Saccharophagus degradans 2-40: one gene and its partner. Each later gene encodes a partner of the first gene's protein in a complex. Links are inferred from orthologs where the notes say so. Each region holds a gene or a part of one and is shown on either strand. Other genes may lie near its edges. The genes, in order: SDE_RS03995 and pabB.

Region 1 (12,052 bases):
GCGCGTAAAAGCCCTAGGCAGCCACACCAGCTTTTTAAACCCCGTTTGGTATACGCTTTCGTTTTCTATTGGTGCGGCGGCAGGGTTAATAAGCGATAAGGTAAGCTTGGGGTTTGTAGCCGCCACCGAAGATCAAGTGTGCAAGCATCTACAAGAGCACCTAGCACGCCTACCACAGCAGGATGCAGCATCTCGCGTTATTGTAGAGCAAATGCTTATTGATGAAGCTAAGCACGCGCAAACGGCCCTCGCCGCAGGTGGTTACAATTTTCCTAAACCGGTAAAAATGGGCATGACCGTAATGTCTAAAGTAATGACAGAGACCAGCTTCCACATATAGCGCACCCTCTTAGCCTAGCATTTAGGCTTTGCGCCCACTCAAGCCCAACAATATAGACAAGCACTCACCGCGACTGTTTCTCTATATTGTTAGCCCCTAGGCCCAGCCCTATTGCCTAGGCCTTTTCACGCTTGATTGGAAGCACTTCCATGACTCACCGTATAATTGGCCAATGTTTGGCGAAGAAATTCGACCTGCCTGCGTTGCGCAGGCAACTATCCGACGAGAATTATTCCAAGCGCTATAAAGACTGCTGGGTAGTTAACCGCTTAGCCGGCACACTTTTTATTTTCGATTACGGCACCGTTGTCGAATGGTCCAACCCCCGTGAGCCCGTTAGCGATTCACCCGAAGCCTGCCTAGATCAATTCGACTGGCTACTGCCATTTGCAATAGACCCACTCGACAAAGCAGAAAGCGACCAGTTTTCGTTTAGCACTTCCGACACGTTCCGTATCCACGAAGATCATATCTACATGGATAATAACGAGCCGCTTACCCTTTTGGCCGTTAGCCACGGTATTGCGCAAAGCTGCAAACTTGCCAGTTTTGAGTCGCGCGTGCTCGCTCTACTGAATGAAAACGACATAATTGCAGACCAGCTTGTGCAGTATGGCACCATTAAAATGTCGTCTAAAAAAATTGCCAAATTGCGCGGGCAGCTGTTTAAAGCAAAGAGCGATATTATTTTAAAGTTTGATTTACTCGACGTGCCAGAGTTTTTTTGGGAATACCCCGAACTTGAAAGCTACTACCAAAGCATATCGCGCTACCTTGAACTGCCGCCGAGATTAGCGCTAATTCAACAAAAAATAGATACCCTAGGTGCTCTGCTTTCAATGCTAGGCGACGAACAAAAGCATCACCACTCGTCCTTTTTAGAGTGCATAATCATCGCGTTAATTGCAGTTGAAATTGTTATTTTTCTCGGCCACGACTTACTTAAGCTATTTTAGGCGCGGCCACAAAAAAGCCCGCGTTTAACTGCGGGCTTTAGCGGGAAAGATGTTCTAGCGCTCATCGAGTATTAAGCTGCCTCGACCACCTCAAAACTGTGCGTAAGCTCTACACCCGCGGCCCCTAGCATAATAGAAGCTGAACAGTATTTTTCTGCCGATAGCTCTACTGCTTTTTTAACCTGCACTTCTTTTAAAGCAACGCCTGTTACAACAAACTTTAAATGAATTTTAGTAAACGGTGAGGGCACGCCTTCTGCTCGCTCAGCTGAAAGCTCCACGCGGCAATCGGACACCTTTTGACGTGTTTTTTCAAGAATACTAATAACATCGAATGAGGCACAACCACCTAAGCCCAACAGAATCATTTCCATAGGGCGCACGCCCATATTGCGACCGCCATGGTCGGGCGGGCCATCCATTACAACGGTGTGACCGCTGCCGGATTCGCCAAGAAACATTTTGCCGTCTACCCATTTTACCGTTGCTTGCATGTATCTAACCTCATTAACAATTTGGCGCCAAAAGTAACATAATACACCAATATCTCTAACCTCACGCCAGCGAGAAAGCGTACCCCTTGCGGAGAAAAACGCAGACTACCACAAAGCTTAAACCTTTGCTTATGCCCGAAGCCCGCTATAATTAAGGGTTTAAAGTGTGTGCTACTTCAATATACCGCAGTACGCGCTATACTAATGCATTAGAAAGTGTCGGTTTTTCGACGTCTAGAGGGTATACTCGTTGGGCGTTGCACTTTCGCAAGCTACAAATCATGTTAAATACTGGCCTGCAATATCAATGCGAGCTATAACAACACAATTTAAACTATTAAGAAGAAACAGAGGGTACCCCATTGGTTGCTGTGTCTCTCACACCTCACATACAAAATGTGGACGAGTTTTTAAGCCACTGCCACCGGCGTCGTTACCCCGCTAAAAGTACTTTAATTTACGCTGGCGACAAGAGTGATTCACTCTATTACATTATTAAAGGGTCGGTTACTGTATTAATTGAAGACGAAGAAGGGCGGGAAATGATTGTCGCCTATCTCAACGACGGTGATTTTTTTGGTGAGATGGGTTTATTTGACGAAACAGATGCACGCAGTGCATGGGTTCGCGCCAAATCAGAATGTGAAATAGCTGAAATCTCCTATTCAAAGTTCCAGGAAGTATCCGAAGCTCACCCAGAGTTCCTGTTTGCACTTGGCACTCAAATGGCGCGCCGCCTGCGCAACACTACGCGTAAAGTGGGCGACTTAGCGTTCTTAGATGTAACAGGCCGTGTAGCAAGAACCTTGCTAGACCTGTGTAAAGAGCCTGATGCCATGACCCACCCCGACGGCATGCAAATTAAAATTACACGCCAAGAAATTGGACGGATAGTTGGCTGCTCGAGAGAAATGGTAGGGCGCGTACTTAAAACGCTCGAAGACCAAGGCCTCGTATCAGTAAAAGGTAAAACCATGGTGGTTTACGGCACACGCTAAAACCACCCCCGCCTTGCAGGCAGTGTCACAGGGCTCTGCCAAGAGGCAGCCCCCACACTGCCCTTATTAGTCCCCCCTCTTAGGTCGCTGCCTTAAAAGAACAGTTCTCGCAACTTTTCACCAGGTTCGTCTGCGCGCATAAAAGACTCCCCCACTAAGAAGGTGTTCACACCCTGCTCGCGCATAGATGCAACATCCTCTCCGGTAAATATACCGCTTTCTGTTACCACTACCTTATCGCTTGGGATGGCTGGCAACAAATCGAACGTAGTTTGCAAGGTAACATCAAAGGTGTGCAGGTTGCGGTTGTTAATGCCCACTAACTTGTTAGGTAGTTGCAGCGCTTGCTCTAATTCCACCGCGTCGTGCACTTCCACCAAAACATCCAAACCCAGCGCCAACGCTTGCTCATTTAGCTCTAGTAGCTTTTCAAAGCTAAGGGCCGACACTATCAGCAACACGCAATCTGCGCCCATGGCACGCGCTTCGAGCAGCTGATAGCTATCCACAATAAAGTCTTTGCGAATAACCGGTAGAGAAACCGCTGCACGCGCTTGCTGCAGGTAGGCATCCGCCCCCTGAAAGAAGTCCACATCGGTTAAAACCGACAAACAGGCCGCACCGCCCTGCTCGTAGCTGCGCGCCAATTCCGCAGGGTTAAAATCTTCGCGAATCACCCCTTTGCTGGGCGACGCCTTTTTAATTTCAGCAATCACCGCCGACTCGCCTTTACTCAAACGCGATTCAATCGACGCAACAAAGCCGCGACAAGCAGGCTGAGCCAGCGCTTGTTCGCGCAACAGCTCGGCAGACACCACCGCTTTGCGCTCGGCAATTTCTTCCCATTTACGCGCAATAATTTTCTTTAATACCGTGGGTGTATCTGTCATACCGTTATAATCTCTGCTGTTTACTTTTATCTTTTCGCTTTTGCTTTTTTAACTAAGCCACCATTTTAACTAAGCCCGCGCTTGCGCCCTACAGCGCAGAGAATTCCACTAGCTCTTTTAATTTTTCACGCGCAGCTCCAGTGGCTAAAGCATCCTCCGCCATGGCAACACCATCTTTAAAACTAGTCGCCAAGCCAGACACATAAATAGCCGCACCGGCATTAAGTGCAATTATCGCCGCCGCTTTTTGGGCTGCGGGTTCATCACTGCCAGCAAAAGCCCCGTTAATAAGCGCTAGCGACTCTTCTGCGGTAGCTACGCCCAAGCCCTCTAGGCTTTGCATTTCAATGCCCACATCAGCAGGCGACAAGGTGTATTCGGTAACGTTACCTTTGTGGTATTCAGCAACGTGGGAAGGCGCAGCAATACTCAGCTCATCTAAACCATCTTCACTGTGCACCACTAATACGTGCTCACTGCCCAATCTACCCAATACTTCAGCCATTGGCCGGCACAGCGCCTTGGTAAACACACCTATAACCTGATTCTTAACCCCAGCAGGGTTGGTCATTGGGCCAAGCATGTTAAATATGGTGCGCAAGCCTAACTCTTTACGGGGGCCAATTGCGTGCTTCATAGCACTGTGATGAGCTGGGGCAAACATAAACCCCACGCCAATGGTTTCGATGGCACGGGCCACTTGATCTGCGGGCATTTGCAAGTTCACACCTGCCGCCTCAAGCACATCGGCACTGCCGGTAGAGCTAGAAACAGATCGGTTGCCGTGCTTCGCCACATGGCCACCCGCTGCCGCCACCACAAAAGCCGAGGCGGTGGACACATTAAAAAGATTCGCGCCGTCGCCGCCGGTACCGCAGGTATCCACTAGGTTATCGGCATTCACCACAACTTTTGTGGCCAGCTCGCGCATAACTTTAGCCGCACCGGTAATTTCATCTAGGGTTTCGCTCTTAATGCGCAGCGCAACTAAAAACGCACCTCTTTGCGCGTCGGTTGCCTTACCGGTCATCACCTCACGCATCACATCGGTCATTTGCTCAACCGATAAATCCTTGCCGTTTACAACCAAGGCCAGTGCATCTTTAATGTTCATTATTGCTCCCTCGCGTTATTTTTATACATGCTGTAGGCGGCATTAGCGCTCTAAAAAATTCTTTAATAGTTGGTGGCCGTGCTCGCTAAGAATTGATTCTGGGTGAAACTGCACCCCTTCAATCGCCAACTCTTTGTGGCGCACGCCCATAATTTCATCGATATTGCCCGCCTCATCTTGCGTCCACGCGGTCACCTCTAAACACTCAGGCAGAGTATTTTTATCGATAACCAACGAGTGGTAACGCGTAGCGGTAAATGGGTTAGACAGGCCCTCAAATACCCCTACATTTGCATGATACATAGGGCTGGTTTTACCGTGCATAACTTGGCGTGCGCGTATTATGTCGCCACCAAATGCTTGGCCAATACTTTGGTGGCCCAAGCAAATACCTAAAATAGGCACCACACCGGCGAACTGTTTAATAACCTCAACCGATACCCCTGCTTCGTTGGGGGTACAAGGCCCAGGGGAGATAACAATGCGCTCCGGCTGCTTGGCTTTAATTTGCTCTACCGTTAATTCGTCGTTGCGCACTACAAGCACATCGGCTTTTAGTTCGGCAAGATATTGCACTACGTTATAGGTAAACGAATCGTAGTTATCGATCATCAACAGCATGGCTAGCAATCCAAATGGGCGTAATAGAATGAGTAAGGCCAAGCATTATATAAGTGAAGGCCAAATTTAGCGAACGCCCGTGTTGGTGCACACAAGCAAACCACGCAAAAATAACAATCAAGACTGTACTGATTATCGCCTTAATATAGCCGACAGACGGCGGCTCACTGTCGAATAAATTAACACTCCGATAAAATACTCACCGGTAACACGTCTCAACTGCAAATTTTGCGAAATAAAAGGGTATAATCCCCACTCGAGACTTTCACATGAGGCCTCCGGCAACAAAACACGGTAACTCATTGATTTAAAACAATATTCCCCCTACCACTACCTTTTGGAGCCAATGATGGAAAGTCCTCTTTTGAATGGATATACAGGCAAAAAGTGACACGCATCACATAAGCAATGCGAGGTGACGCAGGCCGGCCCCGCCGGAATGAATCTTGCGTATACAACCTGTATCTAATGGAACGCTTGCTTGCAGCGGGAGAATACGCTGAGCCCAAAAGGCACAACAAGCACGCATAGCTAAATTTATTAAGGTTTTAAAATGGCTCCCAATAACCAAAGGCCTGGTATTCATGAAGTGCAGCGCAGCAGCGCGCGACCACGCGTCGCCCCTCCGCGCGTACTAGACCACATACAAAACATTGCGCTCGACAACGCAGTGCAGCTGCTCGACCATATGTTTTCGGCAGCGGACGATTTGTTTTATGATCTTTCGAAAAGAGCCTCTACCAACAACGAAGAAAACCTTTACTTCGAATCAATGCGTGAAATACGCATAAAGAAACAAGGCGTAGCCAACGAATTTTTGCGCGCGCTCACTAACGAATTTAATGACCTTGTAACCGGTCAATCTCAAGCCAAGCTCAACCGTACCGACGGCGACATCACATCTGGCAGCCTCTCAATTGTTGAAGGCGACGATTTAGAAATCGAGCTTGCGCTCAACAATATGACCGGCCGCACCCGCGAAATATACAAAGAAGAGCTCTATGAGCTTGCCATTCGTCTCGACCACTTATTACTGCAAGTTACAGTAAACGAAAACACCAACCCGCTAGACCCGCAGCAAGTTGGTCAGGCTTTCATTAGCGCGTGCTTAAAGCAGCTTAACGTTGGTATCAAAATTCGCTTAATTCTGTTTAAGCTTTTTGAAAAACACGTACTTAAACAGTTAGGCCATATATACACCGATGCGAACCAAGTGCTTATCGACTCTGGCATATTGCCCAAAGTACCTCGCAACTTAAATAAAGGCGAATCAGGGGGCCACTCTGCCAGCGCGCAACCTGAAGCGCCCGAAGCCAACCCCCAAGCCCAACAACATGCAAATGCAGAAGCACAGCGCGCATCTGCGCCACAAATAAACTTTACTCTAGACATTAATTCACTCAACACATTAATGTCCGCTGCACGCGCGTCGCAAGCCAATATGTTTGCCACTACCGGCCAAAACAGCGGTAGTAACTACACCTATTATCTGTACTCATCCAACCCTGGCCCCGCTATGGCCGCCATGGAGCTATCTGCGCTGCTAACTAAATCGCAGCCAGTAATAGATAGGCAACTCACAACCCGCAAACCCACCAATGTAGTATCGGACGTTGTAAATCAGCTGCTTTCCAAACGCGACCCCAAGGCGCCACAAGCACTCGACCAAACATCTGAAGATGTTATTAATTTGGTTGCAATGTTTTTCGACAACATTTTGGAAGACGATAATTTACCAATCGCCATCCAGTCGCTTATTTGCCGGTTACAGATTCCCGTATTAAAAGTTGCTTTGCGCGATCAAAACTTTTTAACAGATTCCGAACATCCCGCGCGCAAGCTTATCAACACCATTACCGAAGCGGGCCTAGGCTTAGACGAATCTAAACCGCTAGAGCGAGACCCGCTCTACCGCAAAATTGTTGATGGCGTACAAACAGTTAACCGACTTTTCAAAGTAGATACCTGCGTGTTCACTGAGGTGAATAACGATATTGAAGAAATGGTTAAAAAAGAAGCCTCGCGTGCACGCGTGGTAGAAAAACGCACCACCCAGGCTGAAGCGGGTAAAAATAGAATCAAACTTGCTCGCGCAGCGGCGCAAGGCGCGCTTTATGACAAAATGCGCGATGCCACGCTACCCGATGTTGTTAGCAGCTTTTTAACTAATACTTGGCTACAAGTTCTTATCATTACCTACTTAAAGCATGGGCAAGGCAGCAGCGACTGGATAGAAATGGAACAGTTAGTCGCCGATGTAATTTGGTTGTGTAAACAGCATACCGATGAGCGCTCGCGCCAACGCAAAACGCGCCTACAACCAGATATTTTGCAACGCATAGAAACGGGCCTTGCCGCAGCAATTGATGCTGAAGATACAAGGCAGCAGAAAATTGCAGAAATCGAGCGCGCGGTTGTCGCTTTAGATTCTGCGCCAGCAGAAAAACTTCACTACCGCACTCTGGATGAACAGCAAAGAATTACGCTTGGCAAAACCGCTAACGAAGAAAAAGCCTGGGAAGACATGTCGGCACTCGAGCGTCAACAGTCTAAATACCAAGAGCTTTCTAGCAAATACTATCAAATTGCCAAAAACATCCCAGAAGGCACTTGGTTAAATTATTTTGATGAAGAAACCGGTCGCCAGTTGCGCTGCAAACTAAGCGCCAAACTCGATTCGGACTCTTACATATTTGTAAACAGACTTGGCCTAAAAGCGCTTGAAAAAAGCCGCCGCCAGTTTGCGTACGATATGCAATTTAACAAAGCCAAAACCTTGGATGTGCGCCCGATTTTTGAAAGAGTGATGGAGTCTGTGGTTTCGCGCTTAAAGCAAGCCGCATAACATACACCATTATCACCCCTGCAATAGCTCTGCACCATGTATGAGTTATTGCAGCCTGCCCCATACAAACAGTCGAGCACCGCACTTCACCCCACAACAAGCAAATTGCCACTCATTAGTTTTCCACGCTTCACATTTATTCTAGTTCGTTATCTGCCATAATAGGCGCAACAACATCCACGCCCCATCGTTCGCAAATTAACGCTCAGATGGTAAGCCTCAATTAAAAATAAAAGTATAGGTCGGGCAACCCCGGAGATTAATGGAATTTAGCAGCGTAACTCAAACAGCCTTTTTATGTGCATGCGTCTTGTCTTTAGCCTTTACCGCCACGTGTGTATATCAAGCCGTTAAATCTAAACTGCATATTGCATTCATTATTGCCGCTATAGTTCAAACCGGCTGGCTGGCTATTTTGGCGTCGGCAGGTAAAGTAGGTACGCTTAGCGTAAACACACTACTTGTTGCAGAAGCTGCTCACTACATAAGCTGGATATTCGCCCTCACCTTTGCCACGCTGCGCTATACCCAATCCTCACTGCCACGCGTATACACCATTTTTATCTGGGGCGTGAGCATAGCTACCTTTTCCGCATCCGCCTTCGCACTTACCTCAGACTTCGACCCAGCAATTATTGCGGGCGTGGTTATCTGGCAAGGCATACTGCTAAGCGTTGTCGGCCTATTAAGTGTTGAACAACTGTACAGAAATGTTTCCGATTATCGGCTTGTCAAATTAATATGCCTAAACCTCGCCATAATATTTATCTTTGACGCGTATTTGTTCGCCCAGCACTTGGTGCTGGGTCACCCAGATGCAGACCTATGGCAAGCGCGCGCAGCTGTATCTATTGCTACAAGTGTATTTATGGCTATAGGAGTGATGACCCTCAATCAGCCGCGCATGCAATCGGCAAAACTTACCTTTTCTCGCCCAGTCGTTTTTTATTCAACTTCGCTTACGCTCGCAGGCGCCCTGCTGACAATTTTGGCCATAGGCGGTTACTACGTGCGGCTGTACGGTGGTGACTGGGGAACCGTTATTTACACCGTATTAATGGTTTGCGGCTTGGGCAGCCTACTGTTTGTATTCGCCTCCAAGCATGCGCGAGAGAACCTTAACGTATTAATTAACAAACACTTATTTACCCATAAGTACGACTATCGCTCTGAGTGGTTGCGACTTATTGACCAACTCTCGCAGCCCACCTCTATTGGCGAAACCCACGCCCGCGCCATTATTGTACTTGCCGACCTTTTCAAATGTAGCGGCGGAGCCCTGTGGCTAAAGCGCGGTAAAGTCATGGTGCCCACACGCCAAGTAAATATTCATATTGCCGACGTATCGGAAACATTCGAACCCAATACCTCGCCATTTTGCGCCACGCTAGAACAAGAAGAATGGGTGTTTTGTTTGCGCTCGAACGATAAAGGCATAACCTTACACAACGAACACCTACCCTACTGGATCGACCTTATCGATGATATTTGGCTGGTACTGCCCCTACTTAACGAAAATATTCTTATTGGGTTTGTGGTACTTACCTCGCCTAAATCTGAATCTGTTTTAAACTGGGAGGATTTAGACCTTATTAAAACAGTTGGTCGCCAGGTTGCCAGCTATATAGTACGCCATGAGCAATCAGAGTTGCTAACCGAAGCCCGCCAGTTCGACGCGTTTAACAAATTATCAGCATTTGTAATGCATGACCTTAAAAACTTAATCGCACAGCAATCGCTGGTTGTATCCAATGCCGAAAAACACAAAGACAACCCCGCATTCGTTGAAGATGTAATTAACACTATTAACAACTCCGTAACGCGCATGAACAACCTGTTGCGCAAGCTACAACACAGCGAGCCAGAGCAAGCTAAAACACTCTCAATTAAAGATGCCCTAGTCGACGCGATTAAACGCTGCCAAAAATACAAACCAGCTCCGACCCTTATGAGCATCGACCCGAACTGGCGAATAAAGGCAGACCCCGACAGCCTAAACATGGTATTTACCCACATAATACAAAACGCGCAAGACGCCACCTCGAGCGACGGCTATGTAGACATATCCGCTAGCCAAGAAGACCAGCTAGTACGTATCTGCATAGAAGATAACGGCGAGGGCATGGATGAAGACTTTATTCAAAATCGACTCTTCAAACCTTTCGAAACCACTAAAACCGGCAAGGGCATGGGCATTGGCGTATTCCAAGCGCGTGAATATATCCAAAGCTTAGGCGGCAATATTGTGGTAGAAAGTACCCTTGGCGAAGGCACAACCTTTATAATCACCCTACCTATTTTATAAAAACCAGCAATAAGTGACGGAAATATGAGTAGTTCGGATAAACCAAAACTATTAATTGTCGAAGATGACTCTGGCTTACAAAGCCAATTGCGCTGGCATTTTGATCAATACGAAGTGGTTGCAGCAACTAACCGCGAAGAAGCTATTGCAGCGGTTCGCTTGCACGAGCCCGCCATTATTTTGCAAGACCTCGGCCTGCCGCCTGATGATGAGGGCGTAGATGAAGGCTTTCGCTGTATACGCGAAATATCCACGCTTTCGCCCACCACAAAAATTATTGTAATGACCGGCAACGCCGATTATGAGAACGCAGTGCGCGCAGTTGCCATGGGCGCCTACGACTTTTATCAAAAACCGGTTAACACCGATACACTCGATCTAATACTGCAACGCGCATTTCACATCCATGAATTAGAACAGCGCAATCGCATTTTGCAGGAGCAAAAACAAGCTCCGCTGGACGGCGTAATAGCATGCGATCCCAATATGCTAAAAATTTGCCGCACCATAGAAAAGCTCGGGCCATCGAATGTAACTTGCACACTTACCGGCGAAAGCGGTACCGGTAAAGAAGTATTAGCAAAAGCACTGCACAAGCTAAGCCCACGAGCAGATAAACGCATGGTGGCCATTAACTGCGCTGCAGTGCCAGAAAACCTAATGGAAAGCGAGTTATTTGGCTATGAGAAAGGCGCATTTACCGGCGCCAATAAACGCACACTCGGTAAGGTAGAAACCGCAGCAGGCGGCACTTTATTTTTAGATGAAATTGGCGATATGCCGTTGGGCCTGCAAGCCAAGCTACTGCGCTTTTTACAGGAGCGGGTAATTGAGCGTGTAGGTGGCCGCGAAGAAATACCGGTAGATGTGCGCGTGGTTTGCGCCACCAACAAAAACCTTAAAGAAATGGTCGCAGAAGGCACGTTCCGCGAAGATTTGTATTATCGAATCTGCGAGATGGAAATAAACATTCCGCCGCTGCGTGACCGCTTTGGAGACAAACTCCTTTTAGCCCGTCACTTTTTATCTACCTTTACCGAGCAGCAGGGCCGCAATAATATTACTGGCTTTTCACCCGAAGCCATTGAAGCGATTGAAGCTTACGACTGGCCGGGCAATATTCGCGAAATGGAAAACCGTATTAAACGCAGCGTAGTGATGGCGGATGACAAGTTAATAAGCTCGGAAGACTTAGGCTTGCTCAACTCCGATGAACTTACCATCAACCTGCGACAGGTACGCCAAACTGCAGAGCGCAATGCTATATTGCGTGCACTCGCCATGACCGAGAGCAACATATCGGCTACGTCCAAATTGCTAGGCGTTACTCGCCCTACGCTTTACGATTTAATGAAGAAATACAATATTCAATCGTCTTCAATAGGCGAGTAACTATTGTTAGCCGGAAAAGCCCCATTAAATGGGTTTTGGCTGTTAGCTGTTAGCTGTTAGCTGTTAGCACTATGAAAACATTCTGTGCCAAGGATGG
Region 2 (12,057 bases), 1.2 Mb from region 1 along the record:
ATTTAGATGAGAGCCATCAAGTTTTTATTAACGAGGGGTTAGAGGCCTACTCAAAGTATCAAATTGAACACGAAGATACGCCTTTAGAGCCTGGTGACGCATTTCCTATGGTGCAAAAGCTATTGGCCATTAACGAGATGCTCGATGGGGAGCCGCGTGTAGATGTGATTTTGCTCTCGCGTAACAGTGCCGATACTGGCTTGCGAGTGTTTAACTCAATAAATCACTATAAATTAAAAATTGCGCGCGCGGCATTTACTGGTGGGGAAAGCCCTTACCGTTATATTGCTCCGTTTAGCAGCCATTTGTTTTTATCGACCGATGCCGATGATGTGCGCAACGCACTAGATAACGGCGTTGCGGCGGCCACCTTGTTAACTGCAAAGCGCGACCCATCCCAGCAGGACCAATTGCGTTTTGCGTTTGACGGCGATGCCGTTATTTTTTCTGATGAAGCCGAGCAGGTGTATAAGCAAGATGGTTTGGATGCGTTTACCAAAAGCGAGATAGCTTCTGCGCGCACCCCGTTGAGTGGCGGGCCTTTTAAATCGTTCTTGGCGGCGCTACAGGGCTTGCAGCAGGAGTTTAAAGGTGGAGAGTGCCCCATACGCACGGCACTGGTTACCGCCCGCTCAGCGCCTGCACACGAGCGCGTTATTCGAACCCTGCGCGCGTGGGATATCCGCATCGACGAGTCGCTATTTTTGGGCGGTTTAGATAAGGGGCAATTTTTGAAGGCCTACGGCGCAGATGTGTTTTTTGATGATCAGCAAAGTCACTGCCAATCGGCAAAAGATCACGTTGCTACAGGCCATGTACCCCATGGTGTAGCGAATAAGTTACTACTTGATAAATAATGGGTTAAAAAAGCAGTAAAGCCAAAAGCTAAAAAATAAAAACTAGTGGCCAGCACCGGCAAAGAAGGCGAATTTAATTCCAATAATAATAAGTAGCGAGGCCAAAATTGGCTGCAAAATGGAATTAGGTACTTTGGCTGCGGCTTTTGAGCCGAGGTGTACGGCGGGGAGCGAGCCAATAAGCAAGCCGCCGAGTAATTTGAAATCAATATTGTCGTTAAAAAAGTGCCCAATGCCGGCTATTAAGGTAAGGGGAACTGCGTGGGCGATATCTGTTCCAACTACGTGTAAAGCAGGCAGGCGCGGGTAGAGGGTGAGTAACAAGGCGGCACAAAAGGCGCCGGCGCCTACCGACGATAGAGTTACAAATACGCCAAGTGCTATACCGGCAAAAAATGTAATACTTTTGGAGTGTTTGTGCACCCAGCCAACGCTGAGTTCGGTTGCGGAGGTTTCACCCTGTAGGCGCTGCTTTAAAAATACTACAACGCCCGTAAGAATTAGCATGACGCCAAGAATATTAGACAGCCTTGGGCCGTAGTCGAAATCCCAAGTATTTAGAATATAACTTGTTATTAGGGAGGCGGGCAGGCTGCCAGCTGCTAGCATTAATACTATCTGCCAGCGAATTGTGCCTTGCCGGTGATGCGCGTGCATTGCGCCGGTTTTGGTTGCCGCGGCATAGAGAAGATCGGTGCCAATGGCTATTTTTTCAGGCACGCCAGAAAGTATAAGCAGAGGAGTCATTAATGAGCCGCCACCTACACCGGTCAGACCAACGGCTAAACCGACACCAGCGCCTGCAAAAATATAAAAAAGGATGTCCATATAATGGGAAATTGTGTGATCCGCTGCTAAATTACAATTAGAGTTGGCAAATATAGCTATTTATAACTATTCTTCAAAAGAATATTTTCATATATTTTTATAATCAAATGTGTGGTTGTACATAAATTAGACAATAGGCGTGCAAAATCACACACCCGATAATAATGGTGTGATCGCCAAGCGGAGGGCATATGAAACTGCAGCAGTTACGTTACATTTGGGAAGTCGCTCATCACGAGCTAAACGTATCGGCTACGGCACAGAGCTTGTACACATCGCAACCTGGAATTAGTAAGCAGATCCGGTTGCTAGAAGATGAGCTAGGTGTAGAAATTTTTTCGCGCAGCGGCAAGCATTTAACGCGCATTACTCCTGCCGGGGAGGCAATACTTCGTACTGCGGGCGAGATACTGCGTAAAGTAGAGAGCATTAAGCAGGTTGCGCAGGAATTCAGCAACGAGCGTAAAGGCAGCCTATCTATTGCTACTACGCATACCCAGGCGCGCTACGCTTTACCGCCTGTAATAGGTAAGTTTATTCAAAACTACCCTGATGTTTCGCTGCATATGAATCAGGGTACGCCGATGCAAATTTCTGAAATGGCTGCAGACGGCACCGTAGATTTTGCTATCGCCACTGAGGCAATGGAGCTATTTAGCGATTTAATTATGTTGCCTTGCTACAAGTGGAACCGCTGTATTCTTGTTCCTAAGGGGCACCCACTAACGCAGTTATCGATGCTTAGCTTGGAAGATGTAGCTAAACACCCGCTGGTAACCTATGTATTTGGGTTCACCGGCCGCTCGCGCCTAGATGAAGCATTTTTGGAGCATGGTTTAGCGCCTAAGGTAGTCTTTACCGCGGCAGATGCCGATGTAATTAAAACCTATGTACGCTTGGGCTTGGGCATAGGTATTGTGGCTAAAATGGCCTACAACGAGCAGGAAGACAGTGATTTGGTGGCGCTGGATGCTAGTCACTTGTTCCGTGCTAGCACTACCAAAATAGGTTTCCGCAGGGGCACATTCTTACGCGGCTTTATGTATGAGTTTATAGAGGCGTTTGCGCCGCACCTTACTAAAGAGGTGGTAAACGAGGCATTTAACCGTCATTCCAAGCTTGAATTGGATGAGCTGTTCTCTAATATCGAATTGCCTGAATATTAGGGCGAGAAAAATTAAAAAGGCCAGTAAGAGGTAACTCTTGCTGGCCTTTTTGCGTTTTGGGTAGCGGCGATTACTTGAAACCGCGTATTAATATAGAGGCTGCTACAAAAAAAATACTATAGAAAATCTAGGTCTTGGTTATCGGCCATAATTTCTTTTAGCTCGTCTGTTTCCTCGGTTTTTTGATCGAGAACTTCTTTCACGAACTTCATGTATACGGTGTAGATTACTGGCTCTTGGCCTTCATTTTCGACAATGAAAAATGGGGCGCGATCCACCGAGTATTGCTTAGCTAACACCATGCCTTCACTTGTTTCGTCGCGCTCATCGGCAACTAATACTTGATCGATGCGCACCATTTGGCCGCTTTGCTCAAGTTTATTTAATACATCGCCACATTTTTTACAGGGCGACCCATCTGCAAGTATCTTTTTTACTAAAGTAATTTTCATCGCTGTCGCTCCTATTTTTTAACGTTAGTGGCGTGTAAACCGCATTCTTTCTTGGTGGCTTCTTCCCACCACCAGCGGCCTTCACGCTCATGCTGGCCAGGGCCCGTTGGGCGTGTGCAGGGTTCGCAGCCTATAGAGACAAAGCCTCGATCGTGCAGGCTGTTGTATGGTACGCCTTCAGAGCGAATGTAATCCCAAACCTGTTGTGATGTCCAATTAACCAAGGGGTTAAATTTGGTTAGGGTGTCTCCTGGGCGTGCAAAAACACGATCGTTTTGGATTACCGGAATAGAGGCGCGTGTGCCAGGGCTCTGATCTTTGCGCTGGCCCGTAACCCAAGCGTCTACTTCCAATAGTTTTTTGCGCAGAGGGCCTACTTTGCGTATGCCACAGCATTCTTGGTGATTGTCTTCGAAAAAGCTAAAAAGGCCTTTTTCCGCCACAAGCTTCTGTACTGCGGCAGAATCTGGAAACAACACGTCGAGCTTAATATCGTAGTGTTTGCGTACTTGCTCAATAAATTGGTAGGTCTCTGCATGTAATCTGCCAGTATCTAAACAAAACACCTGAACGCCGGGTTTTATTTTAGAAGCCATATCAACTAGTACAACATCTTCTGCACCGCTAAACGATATTGCGAGGTTGTCGTTTTCGGCAAGCGCGTAAGCGAGTATTTCTTGCGGTGAAGCTTGTTGCAGCTTCGCATCAATATCGGTGAAGTCGATGGTGTTGCTCATTTGTTGATCAGCCTTTGTGGGACAGTTTTGAAAGGTTGGCAAGAATACCAGACGCAAGGGCGGTTTAAAAATAGTGGAAGGTTATACTTATATACCTAAATGCTAGATTGCGCTAAAAAAGGGCAATTACGCCTGCGTATTGGCTATTTTGTTGGCTAAATTGTCGATCATGTTTGCATCGAATGGGGGAAAGCGTTAGATTGGCGGCCCATAAATCCCGCTATTGGGAACAGATATTAACTTAGCTGTGAGGAACAGAAAGTGGAACTAGCATGTTTGGATCTTGAAGGTGTATTGATTCCCGAAATTTGGATTAAATTCGCCGAAAAAACGGGGATTGAAGCCTTAAAAGCCACTACGCGAGACATTTCTTGCTACGACGAGCTGATGACTATGCGTCTTAACGAGCTAGACAAGGCAGGTTTAGGCTTAAACGAGATTCAAGAGGTTATTGCCACGCTTTCACCTTTAGAGGGCGCGCAAGAGTTCATCAACTGGCTGCGCGAGCGCTTTCAGGTAGTTATTTTATCTGACACCTTCTATGAATTTGCCGCTCCGCTAATGGCTCAACTTGGCTACCCAACGCTGTTGTGTCACAAGCTTACCGTAAGCGAAACTGGCAAGATTGTTGGTTATAACATTCGTCAGGCGAACCCTAAGCGTCAGTCTATTGTGGCCTTTAAGTCTTTGTACTATCGCACAATTGCTGCTGGTGACTCATACAACGATACCACCATGCTTGCCGAAGCCGACGCAGGTATATTGTTCCACGCTCCAGATAACGTTATTGCTGAGTTCCCACAATTCCCAGCGGTACACACTTTTGAAGATTTAAAGAAAGAGTTCATTAAAGCGAGTAACAGAGATTTAACGCTTTAATTTTTTAGACTGTGAGTACAAGGCGCCCTAGGCTAAGTCTACGGCGCCTTTTTTATTTGAGAATGGCTAAAAACTTATCTATTTTTTGAATGCTTTCGTCAAATTCGGCGCTAGCGTCCGAGTCCGCGACTATCCCGCCACCGCCACAACAGTAAATTGTGTTGTTATCCAAAAGTGCAGTTCGAATAGCTATATTTGAGTCTAAATCGCCGTGCGCGCTGAGGTAGAAAATACTGCCGCAATAGATATGTCGCGCATGGGGTTCGAGTTGATTAATAATTTCCATCGAGCGTTTTTTTGGGGCGCCGGTAATTGACCCGCCAGGGAAGCAATCACTTAAAAAATTTAATGCAGATACCCCAGTTTTTACTTTGCCTGTAACGGTGCTTACCAGATGGTGCACATTGGCATAACTTTCTAAGTCGAACAGTTTAGTGGTTTTAACCGAATGTGGTTCGCAGTTTTTACTGAAGTCATTGCGTAGTAAATCTACAATCATTAAGTTTTCTGCACGGTTTTTTTCGCTTAGTAATAACTCATTAGCGAGTTGTTCATCTGCTTGTGGTGTATCGCCACGTGCAGCAGTGCCTTTTATGGGTTGAGTTATTGCTGCGTTGTTTTTTACCGATACAAATTTTTCTGGTGAAACACTCAGAATATTTACAGTTGGAAACATCAAGCAGGCGGAGTAGGGGCTGGGTACCGCCTGACGCATTTTGATGTAAGCATTCAGTGGGTGGCCGGTGTAATTGGCAGAAAATTGCTGCGAGTAATTCACCTGATAGGCGTCACCGGCTGAAATGTAATCTTGTATGGTTGCAATGGCCGTTAAATAATCTTGCGCTTTAGTGGTAGCGTTCCACTTATCAATAACAAAAGGCGGGCGCTGTTTGGCTTGTTCAGCCTGTGCACAAGCACTTAGGCGAGCGTGCAAGTGCTGTACTTTTTGCAGGGGCCAGTTTGGGTGGGTAATCAAATAACTCTGTTTTAAGTGGTGATCTTGCACAACCGCCCAATCGTAGATACCCACCTCGGCAACGGGGTTGTTATGTGTGCAAGGCAGTTTGTATTGGTCGTGTTGGAACTCGTAATTCAAATACCCTATGGCACCACCAATAAAGGGAATATCCAACCCCTGTGGCGCACTTACCGTTGTGAAGTGGTGCGCGAGAGATTCTTCTACTTCTTTTAAGAACTGAGCAGAAGGGCTTGAATGCGTGGCCGATAGAACTGCTACTGGGTTGGCCGAAATAATGTCGTACCGGCCGTAATTAGATAATGGTTTGCCGCTATCTAACCAAACAGGCACACGCTCGTCTGCGAGCTCACTGAAAAATGGCAGGCTAGAGGGTAGGTAGGGTAAGGCTGACAATTGTACTTCTGGCATTCACGTTATCTGAACTGAATTGAAGCGCCATTTTACGGACTTTACCTTCTAATTGCTACGCGCCTGATAGCTGGGTTTCGCTTGGGAGGCTTAACTGCGCGGCTTTCGGTATACCTCCATTCCGGTATAGTATTGTGGATTTTATTCAAAGTGAGGGGTTCATTTTGTTGGAATCTTTTTAAAGAACTTACTGTTGGATGCCCTGATTTGGCGTGCTTTAACCCTTGTGGTTACTAGCTTATTATTGCCGAGGATTTAGTTGGGTAAGAGCAAGTTTGTCTAATTTGGGTTTGCAACCTGTGAAAACGAGTTGCTGTATGCAATTTACGTCACGCTACAATAGTTATATGGAAGAGGTGGTTGTTGCCTTTTTCTTTCAGCTGAAACGTAGCAACAGGATATTGGCGTTCTGAAGTCAAATAGAGAGAAACTATTTTTGCCTGCTGTATTGGGGGCTACGATGCTGATAGTTGACGTGTGCTGTCGAGACGCTGGTTTAAAAATAAGCATGAACTGAAGTTCCAATTCCATTGCTTGCGGTTGGGCAATCTATTCAGCTGGCTGAAAAAAGCCACGCCTGATCAAATACACTCTATTCAAGCATTAAAATATAGTGTGTACGCTTGATTCAATGAGCAAAAGACTGTAAACATGGAGTTTAGCTGGCAGGATTAACGTGTGTTTTATAAATTGGTTTTGCAAATTAGTATTTAGTTTGTCAATTCTGCAAAATTGGAGGTGGATGTGGCATTTGTAGCGTTAGAAAAACTCAGTGTTTTACAAGAAGGCTATAAAAAAGCATTTAAAGTAAATGGGGTAGACCTGCTGCTTATTCACCATGATGATCAAACAGTATTGATTGAAAATCGCTGCCCGCATATGGATGTGCCCTTGGTAACGGGCACGCTAATATACCCCTCTGCAATTCGTTGTCGTGCGCATGGTATCGAGTTCAATCTTAAAACGGGGGAAGCTGGTGGGCCATTGGCGGGCACGCTCGACTGCCTTAAAAAATACCCTTTAGCTTATGAGGGAAATCAGGTGGGGGTTGATCTTTAGCGCTACGGCTGTTTTGCCAATTAAAGACTAAGCCGCTGTAGGTTTGGGTCTGTTTCACTTTGTTTTTGCCAAATGTAGTCAAACTCTTCTATACGGTTTTTAACTTCTAGTTGGTCGTTTAGGTTTAAAAAGCCCTTTAATGCATCTTCGTTGTTAAAAAAGATTATTTGTTTTCTATCTGCCGTAATGCAAGCTGTTTCTGTTGGGTCCACGGTTCTTGCGGTAATACGCACTTGAATTTTAGACGGTAGCCTTTGTGCTAGCTCTATAAGTGGGTGGCGCTTACTATGGAGTGGGCGGCTATTTTGCAACAATACTTTTATTTCGCTGTTGCGGTTGTGGCGAGCTATTTGCGAAAGCTTCTCAATAAATTGGCTGTCGCTATATAAGCTGTGATCTAACTTACTGCTATAAATACGCACCTCTTTGCGGGCGTTTGCAATGCACAGTAACAGCGCGTTTAGCGCATTTTCTCTATCTTCAAATCGTAAAACCGAGTTATCAAATAGTTTTAGAGCATTATTCTGTGTGGCGGCACCTTCGGTGAATAGCGAAAACCGCATGCTCTTATGTTCTATACCTGCATCGAGAAATACATCGCCATATTCACAAAACCCCAATTTTTGATAAAAGCCTAATGCAGAGAGCTGTGCGTGAAGGAATAGGGTGTTGATCCGGTTCGTTTCCCACGCGTGCTTTGCAATGTGACGAAGTAATTGTTGGCCGAACCCTTGGTTGCGGTATTCTGTTAATATTGCAAATCGCCCAATTTGGCCAGATGCGAGCAGGCGGGCGCAGCCTATTGGTTTATTGTTTAGGTAAACAATAAAGTGTTGTGCGTGCTCATCTTCGGTGTCCCACTCTTCGTGCTCTGCAACGCCTTGTTCTTCTATAAATACGGTTCGGCGAATCGAACTCAAAATACTGCTGGCTTCTTGCCAATTAACAGTTTGTACTTTTAGGGTTTGATGGTTGTTAAGCATAGAAAGTGTCCTGTTCCTTTCTTGTCTTTATTGGCTGCTTTTTATCTGTCTTATTTCTTTTGTTTGCCTGAATTTACGAAAGCGCGGAATTTAGTTTAGGTTAAGCTAACAAGTAAATATTGTTGGGCGAGGGTATCTAATATTAATTTGTCGGTTTCGCTGCAGCTTAGCCAATCTATTGGCAGGTAGTTGCTTAGGGCGTTTGCCAGCTCTAGCGAGCCAGAATACACTTCGCCATTAATAAATATGTACGCTTCGCTGTTAGAGTCTGCTCGGTAAAACGTTGCTCGCGCAAATGGTGAAAGCGTAAATGGCGTATTCGCCATTTCTTCTGGTTCGATGGTGTTTTCCGCTTCGTCTACCATGCCTGGATTAAGTTGGGTCATACTTTTGCCTAGCCATTGGGCCAAGGCTTGCTCGTCTTGCATGTAAGTTTGCAGTATGTGTTTTAACTGCTCGATAGCATCGCCTGTTATTTCGCCGGCATTTTTATTCGCCGTTAAAAATTGGTCTTGGTAGCGGTTATCTTCCTCAATTTTAGAAGCCACTTCTTGTGAAAAATCTAAAACTATATCTTGGTGGCTTGGGGCGCGAAAGCCTACCGAGTAAGTAATAGATTCGCCTACCGCTGTGCCCCAGTGAGCCAAACCTGGCGGCACGTACAAAATATCACCTGGGTTTAAAACCCAGTCTTCTTGTACATCAAACTCTGTTAGTACTTTCATGGGCGCATTGGCAAGCATTGGGCTTTTGCTGGTGCACTGTTGCCCCAATCGCCAACGCCGCTGGCCGTGACCTTGCAATAAAAATACGTCGTAATAGTCGAAATGAGGGCCTACACCGCCTTTGTCTGGAGCATAGCTAATCATTACGTCGTCTAGGCGCCAATTGGGAATAAAGCGAAATAGGTTTAGTAGCTGGTTCACTTCGGGAGATAATTGATCGACGTGTTGTACCAGTAAAGACCAATAATTCTCGGGAAGTGTTTCGAAAATATCTTCTGGTAATGGCCCGTGGGTTACGTTCCATTCGCTGTTAAACGGTGAGCTTTGTGGTGTTTCGGTAATTAAGCGAGAAATTACATCGTCTTCTAAGCAAAGCCCTGCCAGCTCATCTGCACTTAATGGGCTTTCAAAGTTGGGTAGGGCTTGGCGAATAAGTAGTGGCTTTTTTTGCCAGTAGTCCCGCAAAAACGTTTCTATTGGCATGTCACCAAGGTGGGTAAATGGCCGGAGAGTTTGGGTCATTGTCGCCACCTTAGTGTTAGCGCTATTTAAAATATGTAAAAACTTATTTTGTGAGGGGTAAGTCTAGGCCATGCGATCTTTAATGGCATTTGCTTGCGCCACCGCGTTACCAATATAGGTAGCGGGTGTTAAAGCCATAAGTTCTTGTTTGGCTTGTTCTGGTATTTCTAACGTTTGCACAAAACCTTGGATAACTTCTTGGTTAATGCTTTGGCCGCGGGTAAGTTCTTTTAACTTCTCGTAGGGCTTTTCGATGCCGTAGCGACGCATAACGGTTTGGATTGGCTCTGCCAATACTTCCCACGCGTTGTTTAAGTCGTTTGCCAATGCGGTTTCGTTAATTTCTAACTTACCAATCCCTTTTAGGTTAGAGGCGTAAGCAATAAAGCTATAACCAAAACCCACACCCATATTGCGCAATACGGTTGAGTCCGTTAAGTCGCGCTGCCAGCGAGAAATAGGTAGCTTAGCTGCTAGGTGATTAAATATTGCGTTGGCAATGCCCAAGTTACCTTCCGAGTTTTCAAAGTCGATAGGGTTAACTTTGTGTGGCATGGTAGATGAACCCACTTCGCCAGCGATGGTTTTTTGTTTGAAAAAGCCCAGAGAAATATAGCCCCACACATCGCGGTTAAAGTCGATGAGTATGGTGTTGAAACGAGCAAATGCGTCAAACAATTCGGCAATATAGTCGTGTGGTTCAATTTGCGTGGTGTAAGGGTTCCAGCTTAAGCCAAGGCTTTCTACAAATGTTTTTGCGTTAGCTTCCCAATCTACATCTGGGTAGGCAGATAGGTGGGCGTTGTAGTTGCCTACTGCACCGTTAATTTTGCCTAGTAATTCTACTGCTTTAATTTGCTTAATTTGACGCGCCAAGCGAGCTGCCACGTTAGCCATTTCTTTACCAACAGTACTCGGCGATGCCGTTTGCCCGTGGGTGCGTGAAAGCATAGGCACTGCAGCATAGGCTTGCGCCATATTGGCAATAGCGTCTGTAATTTCTTGCAACACGGGTAGGGCGGCGTCGCGGCCGGCTTTAAGCATTAAACCGTGTGACAGGTTGTTAATGTCTTCTGATGTACAGGCAAAGTGCACAAACTCGTTAATTGCTTGCAGCTCTTGGTTGCTACCGAATTTGTCTTTAATAAAGTATTCCACGGCTTTTACGTCGTGGTTGGTGGTGCGTTCGATGTTTTTAACTGCTAGAGCGTCTTCTTCACTGAAGTTATCTACAATACCGTTAAGCAGGTTGTTTGCTTCTTCGCTAAGCGCTGGCACTTCGGTAATTGCTGGGTGTGCCGCCAATTGTTGTAGCCAGCGAATTTCCACTTCAACGCGGCAACGGATAAGGCCAAATTCGCTAAAAATAGGACGCAAAGCATCGGTTTTACTGCCGTATCGGCCGTCTATTGGGGTAACTGCGGTAAGTGAAGATAAATCCATAGCGTAAAGAGGTCTCGTAGGCTGGAATGAATAGGGCGCTAGGCCCCAAAAGGCGCGGATTTTACCTGAATTTTGCTCAGATTGCAGGTGGGTTTGCCGCTTTATTGATCTAAATTAGCGTTAAACGCCACCTGTAAGGGGTTAGCGTTTAAATTCTAAGTACAGCTCGTGCGTGTGCTTAGCCATTTGGTTGCGATACAGCAAAAGCTGCCATCTGCTGCCGCCTAATTGGCGCCACAGGGTGGCCGAGCGTATGGCGGCCAACAACAACACGCGAATTTGCGAGGCAACACGCGTTTGCTGCAAGTAGGTGGCTTCACCTGTAACCTGAATGCGGTAGGGGAATTTACTGAGTGTGTCGGTATATATCTCTGCAATGTTGCTTATTACATTGTCGTGGGTAATGCCAAAATGCTGCGCTTGGGTCTCGGCTTTTTCTAAGCGATTACCTATTACGTAGAGCATTTCTTTGCGTTTTATAAGCTTTTTCTGCAGGTGCAGTACGCCCAGAACATAGCGCAGTAAGTCTGCATTTCTTGGGTCGCGATGGTTGTTAAGCAGTTTTTCAAGCTCTTCGAAGGCCTCGGCAAGGTTGTGGCCGCTGCCGTAGGTTGCTTCGGTACTTGCTGGGTTGCGCTCGAACAGGCTGCGAACGCTGGTTTCAAATTCGTCGGTTTTTAAGTAGCCAGTCTTCGCGAGTTGAGCGACTTGTTTGGTGGCTAATACGATACCCGCAAAGGCAATGGTTAGCTCGCGCCAAGATTTACTCAAAATGGTTCCTTATTTAGCTATCTAACGATAAGAGTTGTTGGTGTTTACGCCTAATGTTTGCGCGTTGTTTCTATTACGGCCCCACCAAGGCAGATGTCGCCTTGGTAAAATACAGCGGACTGCCCAGGGGTTACGGCGCGCTGAGGCTCATCGAATACTGCGATAACACCGTCGCCGTTAGCCGTTAGCGTACACCACTGTTCCGGTTGTCGGTAGCGTGTTTTTGCAGTGCAGCGAAATGGTTCGCT

What was found.
Region 2: the proteins of SDE_RS03995 (region 1) and pabB are in contact, whole or in part, in a solved structure (PDB 8RP0), measured with the Escherichia coli proteins. The link is inferred for Saccharophagus degradans 2-40 from one-to-one orthologs.

Annotation. Positions count from the first base shown.
Region 1 is NC_007912.1:965,372-977,423, reverse strand. Bases 3,625-6,553 are described here. They hold SDE_RS03995 (aminodeoxychorismate/anthranilate synthase component II), read right to left. Parts: upstream 5,414-6,553; coding sequence 4,835-5,413; downstream 3,625-4,834. Other genes in these bases: SDE_RS03990 (DUF1631 domain-containing protein), read left to right, coding at 5,967-6,553; trpD (anthranilate phosphoribosyltransferase), read right to left, coding at 3,767-4,792; trpC (indole-3-glycerol phosphate synthase TrpC), read right to left, coding at 3,625-3,678. Also shown: coq7 (2-polyprenyl-3-methyl-6-methoxy-1,4-benzoquinone monooxygenase), read left to right, coding at 1-340; SDE_RS04020 (RMD1 family protein), read left to right, coding at 490-1,296; SDE_RS04015 (OsmC family protein), read right to left, coding at 1,368-1,790; cAMP-activated global transcriptional regulator CRP, read left to right, coding at 2,153-2,788; more of trpC, read right to left, coding at 2,881-3,624; more of SDE_RS03990, read left to right, coding at 6,554-8,258; XrtA/PEP-CTERM system histidine kinase PrsK, read left to right, coding at 8,521-10,563; prsR (PEP-CTERM-box response regulator transcription factor), read left to right, coding at 10,588-11,955. UniProt on the Escherichia coli protein: Part of a heterodimeric complex that catalyzes the two-step biosynthesis of 4-amino-4-deoxychorismate (ADC), a precursor of p-aminobenzoate (PABA) and tetrahydrofolate.
Region 2 is NC_007912.1:2,133,152-2,145,208, forward strand. What follows is about bases 4,140-7,073. They hold pabB (aminodeoxychorismate synthase component I), read right to left. Parts: upstream 6,307-7,073; coding sequence 4,972-6,306; downstream 4,140-4,971. Other genes in these bases: thrH (bifunctional phosphoserine phosphatase/homoserine phosphotransferase ThrH), read left to right, coding at 4,302-4,919; SDE_RS08750 (Rieske (2Fe-2S) protein), read left to right, coding at 7,051-7,073. Outside these bases: SDE_RS08715 (5'-nucleotidase), read left to right, coding at 1-857; SDE_RS08720 (sulfite exporter TauE/SafE family protein), read right to left, coding at 900-1,685; HTH-type transcriptional regulator CysB, read left to right, coding at 1,877-2,851; SDE_RS08730 (hypothetical protein), read right to left, coding at 2,968-3,303; SDE_RS08735 (phosphoadenylyl-sulfate reductase), read right to left, coding at 3,315-4,040; more of SDE_RS08750, read left to right, coding at 7,074-7,365; SDE_RS08755 (GNAT family N-acetyltransferase), read right to left, coding at 7,386-8,348; SDE_RS08760 (cupin domain-containing protein), read right to left, coding at 8,444-9,595; purB (adenylosuccinate lyase), read right to left, coding at 9,659-11,038; high frequency lysogenization protein HflD, read right to left, coding at 11,180-11,809; tRNA 2-thiouridine(34) synthase MnmA, read right to left, coding at 11,860-12,057. UniProt on the Escherichia coli protein: Part of a heterodimeric complex that catalyzes the two-step biosynthesis of 4-amino-4-deoxychorismate (ADC), a precursor of p-aminobenzoate (PABA) and tetrahydrofolate.